Regions from separate parts of the Polaromonas sp. JS666 genome, predicted to be linked through region 2. Evidence: predicted binding sites of a transcription regulator. Region 2 holds the regulator's gene; the other holds the start of a gene.
The links. Region 2 encodes NrdR, which represses ribonucleotide reductase genes. Its sites were predicted from a motif close to CACNANATNTNGTG; they were not measured.

Region 1 (4,419 bases), 1.9 Mb from region 2:
GAGTTCATCTTGCCCGCCTTGACCGTCGATTTCTCGGCGTGTGTGGCACCCATGGTGCGCAGGTAGTAAGTGGTTTTCAATCCACGCAACCAGGCCAGCTTGTAGGTGTCATCGAGCTTTTTGCCAGAGGCGCCGGCCATGTAGATGTTGAGAGACTGCGCCTGGTCAATCCATTTCTGGCGGCGGGCAGCGGCTTCAACAATCCATGACGTTTCCACTTCAAATGCCGTGGCGTAAAGCGCCTTGATTTCCTGCGGCACCCGGTCAACCGGGCGAAGCGAGCCATCGAAGTGCTTGAGATCGACAACCATCACGTCGTCCCACAGGCCGAGCCGCTTCAGATCACGCACCAGGTAGTGGTTGATGACGGTGAACTCGCCGGACAGGTTGGACTTGACCGAGAGGTTGCCGAAGCAGGGTTCGATGCAGGCGTCCACCCCGATGATGTTGGAGATGGTGGCCGTCGGGGCAATGGCGACGCAGTTGGAGTTGCGCATGCCGTCCTGGGCAATCTTTTGGCGCAGGGCATCCCAGTCCAGGGTGGCGGAACGGTCGACTTCCACATAACCGCCGCGCTCTTCGGCCAGCATGTCCAGCGTGTCGAGCGGCAGGATGCCTTTGTCCCAAAGCGATCCCTTGTAGCTGGCGTATTTGCCGCGCTCCTTGGCGAGCTCGGTCGAAGCCCAGTAGGCGTGGTAGCAGACCGCCTCCATGGACTTGTCGGCAAACTCGACCGCTTCTTGGGAGGCGTAGGGCACGCGCAGTTCATACAGGCAGTCCTGGAAGCCCATGATCCCCAGGCCCACAGGGCGGTGGCGCATGTTGGAGTCGCGTGCTTTCTTGACCGCGTAGTAGTTGATGTCGATCACGTTGTCCAGCATGCGCATGGCCGTGGTGATGGTCTTCTTCAGCTTGTCATGGTCAATCGCGCCGTCCTTCAGGTGCTGGACCAGATTGACGGAGCCGAGGTTGCAGACGGCGGTTTCGGTGTCGCTGGTATTGAGCGTGATCTCGGTGCACAGGTTGGAGGAGTGCACCACGCCGGCGTGCTGCTGCGGGGAGCGCACATTGCAGGCATCCTTGAAGGTGATCCAGGGATGGCCGGTCTCGAACAGCATCGACAGCATCTTGCGCCACATGTCGGTGGCCTGCAGCTTGCGGGCAGGCTTGATCTCGCCACGCTCGGCCCTGGCTTCATAGGCGGTGTAGATCTTTTCGAACTCCTTGCCGAACTTGTCGTGCAGGTCGGGTGTGTCCGATGGCGAGAACAGCGTCCAGGTGCCTTTTTCCATCACGCGGCGCATGAAGAGGTCAGGGATCCAGTTGGCTGTGTTCATGTCGTGCGTGCGCCGGCGGTCGTCGCCGGTGTTTTTGCGCAGTTCCAGGAACTCTTCAATATCCAGGTGCCAGGTTTCCAGGTAGGCGCAGACCGCGCCCTTGCGCTTGCCACCCTGGTTGACCGCGACGGCCGTGTCGTTGACGACTTTCAGGAAGGGAACGACGCCCTGGGACTCGCCGTTGGTGCCCTTGATGTGGGCACCCAGGGCGCGCACAGGTGTCCAGTCGTTGCCCAGCCCGCCGGCAAACTTGGAGAGCAGGGCGTTTTCCTTGATGGCGTCGTAAATGCCGCCCAGATCATCGGCTACCGTGGTGAGGTAGCAGGACGACAGCTGCGAACGCAGGGTGCCGGCATTGAACAGGGTGGGCGTGCTCGACATGAAGTCGAACGACGAGAGGATTTCGTAAAACTCGATGGCGCGCGCTTCACGGTCGATTTCGCCCAGCGACAGGCCCATGGCCACGCGCATGAAGAACGCCTGCGGCAGTTCGATGCGCTGTTTGCGCACATGCAGGAAATAGCGGTCAAACAGGGTCTGCAGGCCGAGGTAGTCAAACTTCAGGTCGCGCTCCGGCTTGAGCGCCGCGCCCAGCCGGGCCAGGTCAAACTGCTGCAGCTTTTCGTCGAGCAGTTCGTTCTGCACACCTTTGGCGATGAACTTCGGAAAATACTCTGCATAGCGGGAGTGCATTTCTTCCTGGCTGACTTCTTCGCCCAGGACTTCCCGGCGGATGGTGTGCATCAGCAGGCGTGCGGTGGCGTAGGTGTAGTCAGGGTCTTTTTCGATCAGGGTGCGGGCCGCGAGGATGGACGCCTTGTAGACCTCGTCGATGGGCACGCCGTCGTAGAGGTTGCGCATGGTCTCGGCAACAATCGGGTCGGGTTTGACATCGGCGCCCAGGTTGGCGCAGGACGCTTCAATCAGGGCCTGCAGATTGCGCACGTCCAGTGCGACCCGTTGGCCCCCGTCCGTCACATGCAGCATGGGGGCTTCGGGCGCCGGGGTCTGCGGCTGGCGGGCGCGTTCCTGGCTGCGCTTTTCGCGGTACAACACGTAGGCGCGGGCGATTTCATGGTGGCCTCCGCGCATCAGGCCCAACTCGACCTGGTCCTGTACATCCTCAATATGAAAGGTTCCGCCGCCCGGGCGGGAGCGCATCAGGGCCCGGATGACGGCCTGGGTCAGGCCGTCGACGGTTTCGCGGACACTGGCCGAAGCGGCTCCCTGCGTGCCATGCACGGCCAGGAAGGCCTTCATCATGGCCACGGCAATCTTGTTGGGCTCGAACGGAACCACGGAACCATTGCGGCGAATGATCTGGTAGTGGGCGAGCGGGTTGGTTGGCGCGCTGCTGTCGTTGCTGACCGGATTGCCGGCCAGGCCGCCCGATGTGACGGGCACTGTGTGTTGTGCTGTTTGCATGGCTTCCTCTTTGCTTTGTTTGTTTTATGGCTGGTTTGATGTGGTGTTCAGGGTGATGCTGGTTCGCTGAAGGCTGGTCAGATCGGTAAGCTGATTTCTTGGCGATATCCTTCGTGATATTTCCGTCCTGATCCGCCCGAATTACATCAAACTGAATCAGGGCTAAGACACTATACCTAGGGTCCAAGTGGAATACAAGCCACTACCTGTAGTGTATCGCCGACTGAATTCGCTTTTGCGTATGGAGGCCATTTTCAGGCTGTTTTTGCGTCCCGGAATGGCGGCAGGTTTGATGCTGCAACGCCGTGAAAGCCTTGTCAAATCAGGCTTTGGAAAGACAGATGGAGCACTGGCGTGCTTTTTCGCAGACTTCCTTCTGTCAAGGCCGGCGAATCCTCGATGGGTAAAAATACCGCGAATTTTTCAGCCACCCGATGCATTTTCATCGTGGGGCTGCCGCCCCCAAATCCGCTCAGTCGATTGCGGGAAAATACCTATCGGGTGCGGCCAGTGAGCGTTGCAGCAAGGGCCAGTCAAAACCCGGGCCGGGGTCCTGCTTGCGCCCTGCCGCAATGTGTTCGTGCCCCGCAATGTGGGCGATGGGATAGGCCTGAAGGAGCGCCGCGCACAATCCCGCCAGGGTCTCGTACTGGCGTGCTTCAAAGGTGCTGCCCTCCAGTCCTTCCAGTTCAATGCCGATGGAGTCGTCGTTGCAGTTGCTGCGTCCCCGGTAGCGGGACTCGCCGGCATGCCACGCACGGTCTTGGCAAGCCACAAATTGCCATAGCGCGCCTGCGCGGGTGATGAAAAAGTGAGACGAAACCTGCAGGCCGCGAATGCCCTGGAAGTAAGGGTGCGCTTCCCAGTCGAGCTGGTTGGTGAAGAGGCGCTGCACGTTGCCGTTGCCGAATTCCCCGGGTGGCAGGCTGATGGAATGAATGACGATCAGGTCAATGTGTGCGCCGCCGGGTCGCGGGCCGTAATTGGGTGACGCCAGCGTGCGGGCAAAGCGGTACCAGCCGTCCCGCCACAAGGCCGGGCTGGCAGCCGGCGTGCCGTCCGGCTCAGGCTGACTCATCGGATGCGTCATCGCCGCCGGGTGTCTCGATGTTCAGACGGGCAATGCGGTAGCGGATCTGGCGCAGGCTCAGCCCCAGTTTGGAGGCGGCAGCGGTGCGGTTAAACCCGGTCTCCTGCAGCACCTTGGAGAGGATGCTTCGCTCCTGCTGGTCGAGAAACGCCTGCAGATTTTCCGGAACCGCCACGAAATCCTGGGGGGGGGCCTCGAAATGCAGGTCATTGCCTTCGCCGAGCGCCACCGCGCGGTGCAGGATGTTTTCCAGCTCCCTGACATTGCCGTCAAAGGGATGCGAGCGCAGCTGCTCCATCACCGCGCCGGTGAGCTCAGGCACAGCGAGCCCCGACTCCTTGCAGATTCTTGACAGCAGGGCCTGGCAAAGTGCCGGCAGGTCTTCGCGCCGCTCGCGCAGCGGCGGCACACCGATTTCGATCACGTTGAGCCGGTAATACAGATCCTGCCGGAAGGCGCCTGCCTGAACCTGCGCGCCCAGCTCTTTGTGTGTGGCGCTGACGATGCGGACATCTACCGTGTCTTCCTGGGGGGAGCCCAGCGGCCGCACCGAGCGTTCCTGGATCG
Region 2 (4,419 bases):
CATTCCTCTATGCCACCATGCGCCGCGGCGGAAGATCGATCTACGCGTTCGACGTGAGCAATGCCGACACCGCGCCGACCAGCCCGTCGCTCAAATGGCGGATCGGCTGCACCGCGGACGGCACCTGCTCCAGCGGCATGAGTGGCATCGGCCAGACCTGGGGCTCGATCAAGACGTTCACGCACGGCAGCTTCAGTTCCGGCAATACGCCCCTGCTGATCTTCGGCGGTGGGTACGATGCCTGCGAAGACTACGACCAGTTCAGCACGACCGGCGCGAACCACAACTGCACGTCAAGTTCCACCGGCAACCATGTCTATATCGTCAACGGCGACACGGGTGCCGTTGAAAAGAGCTTCGATACCTCGGCCTCGGTCCTGACTTCGTTCAACAAGTATCGCGGAGTCATCGCCGACATGGCCATCGTTTCGGGCAGCGACGGTCATGCGAAATACGCCTACATTGCCGACCTGGGCGGCAACATATTTCGCATCACCATGACCGGCGCCCCGTCAGCCTGGACGATGAAGCAGATTGCGTCGTTCGGCTGCGATACGACCACCACCAGCTGCCCGGCGAACCGCAAGCTGATGTTCTCACCCAGCGTGGTGAATACGGCGACAGGCGAGTACACGCTGCTGGTGGGCTCCGGCGACCGTGAGAAGCCGATCACCGGCTATACGGCGGCAACGGCGGTTACTAATTACTTCTTCATGTTCAAGGACAAGCCCGATGACACCTCCTACCCTGGCACCACGGATTGCGGGATCGCCGTGGTGTGCCTCAATTCCCTGCTCAAGATCGAGCGGGACGCGGCGTCGCCCTCGAGCCTGGGAACCAAGAAGGGCTGGTACCTGGCTCTTCATTCAACAGAGCAGGTCGTGACCCAACCCCTGACCATATTCAGCGTCGTCACCTTCAGCACTCATGAGCCGGCTGTTACGGGAGTCGTCAGTTCCGGCTCCTGTAGCAATCTGGGCACCACACGTGTCTACAACGTGGGCTATGAGTACGCCAAACCCGTGGACGACCTTCGCTATGAGGACGTGGTGGGTGACGGCCTCCCGCCTTCGGCGACAGCGGGCCTAGTCACGCTCGACACAGGCCAGACCGTTCCTTTCTGCATTGGCTGTACCGGAGACTCGCCTCTCGAATCGAAGCAACCGACGACCTCGTCTTCAAGCACCATGCCCAAGGGGCGCCTCTACTGGTACCTTGAAAAGAAATGACAAGCAAGATGGCTTTACGGCTTCAGCGATCCGCATCCGGAACGAGGGCGTCTCGCGGCTTTACCCTGATCGAGTTGCTGGTCAGCATGACCGTGCTCGGCATTCTGGCCGCCATCGCGGTGCCGTCATTCAACGAGGCTTTCCTGAGTAACCGGCTGGCGTCGTTCAGCAACTCCTTTATCGCGAGCGCCCAGCTCGCGCGCAGCGAGGCAATAAAGCGCAATGCCGTGGTCAAGATGTGCCGATCGTCCAACGGCACAAGTTGCGCGACCGCGGGCGGTTGGCAGCAGGGTTGGATCATTTTCAGCGACAACGGCGCGGGTGGTAACGCCGACAACGGCACTGTGGACAGCGACGAGACTCGCATCTCCTATCAGCAAGCCCTTTCCACCGAGTATTCCTTCACGGGCAACAATTATTCGATCGCTTTCCAACCGTCGGGCCTGGTCGCTTCGACTGTCAGCCTGAACTTGTGCCGCTTGGCGCCCTCTGCGGGATCGCAGGAGCGGACCATCGGCGTCGGCACGACGGGTCGTGTCTCGGTGAGCACGACCAGAACCGGCATTTGCTCGTAAATAAATAATTCTTCAGTGGTTCTATCACATTAATTAAATCTTTTTTTCATTACTTTGGAGGATGTGGGTTTAGCACATTCTGGCTATCTTTCGGTATATGCCGAAACAGTCAAACCTCCCTGCCGCGCCGGAATCGAGCCCGCAATCCCTTTTGCGCAAGCGCTCGATGCGCGGGTTCACGTTGGTCGAGTTGGTGGCCGTGATCGCCATCCTGGGCATCTTGCTGGGCGTGGCTGTGCCATGGGTTGGGACCTTCGCCGACTCGATGCGGCTGACCTCACAAGCCAATGCCTATCTCTCGGCGCTGCACCTGACGCGCAGCGAGGCGATCAAACGCAACAGCAGAATGACCGTATGCAAGTCCGCTGACGGGTTGAGCTGCACGGAAGGCGGCGGCTGGCAGCAGGGCTGGATCGTCTTTCACGACCCCAACCACAATGCCGCGAAGGACGACACGGAGGTGATGGTGCATCAGTCGCCGGCCCTGCCGGCGAGCTTTCAACTGGTCGGCAATTCGAATGTTGCCACGTACGTGTCATTCGACGCCACGGGCGGCACCAGGCTTGTTTCAGGGGCTTTCCAGGCGGGCACGTTGACGTTGTGCCGGCAATCGGCGTTGAATGGCGAGGCCAGGCAGATCGTCATCAACAGCGCGGGTCGGCCCCGGGTGCAGAAAGTCGTAGTCGCCACCTGCGTTTAGATCGGGCAGCCCAGATCAGCGCCGGACCTCGTCCACCAGTGTCTTGAATTCGTCGATGTCTTCAAAAGACCGATAGACGCTGGCAAAGCGCACGTAGGCGACTTTGTCGAGCTTTTTAAGCTCACGCATCACCAATTCGCCGAGGCGGTTGGAGGGCACTTCCCGAACGCCCAGGCTCAGGAGTTTTTCTTCAATCCGTTCGATGGCAGAGTCGATCTGCTCTGTGCTCACCGGTCGCTTGCGCAGCGCCAGGTTCATCGAGCCGAGGATCTTGCCGCGCTTGTATTCAATGCGGCGCCCATCTTTTTTGACAATCGCCGGAAAATTGACGTCAGGCCGTTCATAGGTCGTGAAGCGCTTTTCACACGCGCCGCACTGGCGGCGGCGGCGTATGAAATCTGCATCTTCCGACACCCGGGTTTCGACCACCTGGGTCTCGAGGTTGCCGCAGAAAGGGCATTTCATTGGTTTGCCAAGACGTCGAAATGCGCTTCAGCGGTAAACAGGGAAGCGGCTGGTCAGGGCATTGACCTTGGCGCGAACCGCTTCGATATTGGCGGCATCGCGGGGGTTGTCCAGCACATCTGCAATCAGGTTGGCCGTGACGCGTGCCTCTTCGTCCTTGAAGCCGCGCGTGGTCATCGCTGGTGTACCGATGCGCACGCCACTGGTGACCATCGGCTTTTCCGGGTCATTCGGAATCGCGTTTTTATTGATAGTCATGTGGGCGCTTCCCAGTACGGCTTCAGCTTCCTTGCCGGTGATTCCCTTGGCGCGCAGGTCGACCAGCATCAAGTGGCTCTCTGTTCGGCCGCTGACAATACGCAAACCGCGTTGCGTCAGCGTTTCGGCCACGATGCGCGCGTTCGTCAGCACCTGCTGCTGATATGTCTTGAATTCGGGGGAGAGCGCTTCCTTGAAAGCCACCGCCTTCGCGGCAATCACGTGCATCAGCGGGCCACCCTGCAGGCCGGGGAAGATCGCGCTGTTGATGGCTTTCTCGTGCTCGGCTTTCATCAGGATGATGCCGCCGCGCGGGCCGCGCAGGCTCTTGTGCGTAGTGGACGTCACGACGTCGGCGTGCGGCACCGGGTTCGGGTACACGCCCGCAGCAACCAGGCCCGCGTAGTGCGCAATGTCAACCATGAAGATGGCGCCTACGGCTTTGGCGACTTTGGCAAAACGCTCGAAATCGATGCGCAGGCTGTAGGCCGAGGCGCCGGCGATGATGAGCTTGGGGCGGGTCTCGTGCGCCTTGCGCTCCATCGCGTCGTAGTCGATCTCTTCCTTGTCGTTGAGTCCGTAGGAGACAACGTTAAACCACTTGCCGCTCATGTTGAGTGCCATGCCGTGGGTCAGGTGACCGCCTTCGGCCAGGCTCATCCCCATGATGGTGTCGCCGGGCTTCAGGAAGGCAAGAAACACCGCCTCATTGGCGGAAGCGCCGCAATGCGGCTGCACATTGGCGGCATCCGCGCCAAAAATCTGCTTGATGCGGTCAATCGCCAGCTGCTCCGCCACGTCCACATACTCGCAACCACCGTAATAACGGCGGCCGGGGTAGCCTTCGGCGTATTTATTGGTGAGCTGCGAGCCTTGGGCTGCCATGACGGCGGGCGAGGCGTAGTTCTCGCTGGCAATCAGCTCGATGTGGTGTTCCTGCCGGGCGTTTTCAGCCTGGATGGCAGCGAAAATTTCGGGGTCGGTCTGTTCGACCAGAATATTGCGATGGTACATGGCAGTCCTTCAAGACTTTGATCCTTGTCCTTGGGTAGCAAGGAAGCAAGGGCTGCCCAGGCGAACGGCTGAACGCTGTGGCCAAACGGCTTTGAGCGGTGCGCTTCCCAGTGGTGTCCCCACGTCAGCATCAATGGCCGGCAAGACCATGATACCTATCGCCAGTCGCGCACCTCCC

Region 1: a site for NrdR is predicted at 2,963-2,976, ahead of BPRO_RS05470 (ribonucleoside-diphosphate reductase subunit alpha). Genes of this name have one in related genera too.

The regions. Positions count from the first base shown of each region.
Region 1 covers NC_007948.1:1,140,256-1,144,674, forward strand. The annotation lists gene BPRO_RS05470 (ribonucleoside-diphosphate reductase subunit alpha) at 1-2,762, opposite strand, end outside; gene ampD (1,6-anhydro-N-acetylmuramyl-L-alanine amidase AmpD) at 3,235-3,840, opposite strand; gene BPRO_RS05480 (sigma-54-dependent transcriptional regulator) at 3,827-4,419, opposite strand, start outside.
Region 2 covers NC_007948.1:3,034,849-3,039,267, reverse strand. The annotation lists gene BPRO_RS14335 (pilus assembly protein) at 1-1,229, shown strand, start outside; gene BPRO_RS14330 (GspH/FimT family pseudopilin) at 1,226-1,804, shown strand; gene BPRO_RS14325 (GspH/FimT family pseudopilin) at 1,956-2,504, shown strand; gene nrdR (transcriptional regulator NrdR) at 2,520-2,969, opposite strand; gene glyA (serine hydroxymethyltransferase) at 2,997-4,241, opposite strand; ZMP/ZTP riboswitch at 4,289-4,419, opposite strand, start outside.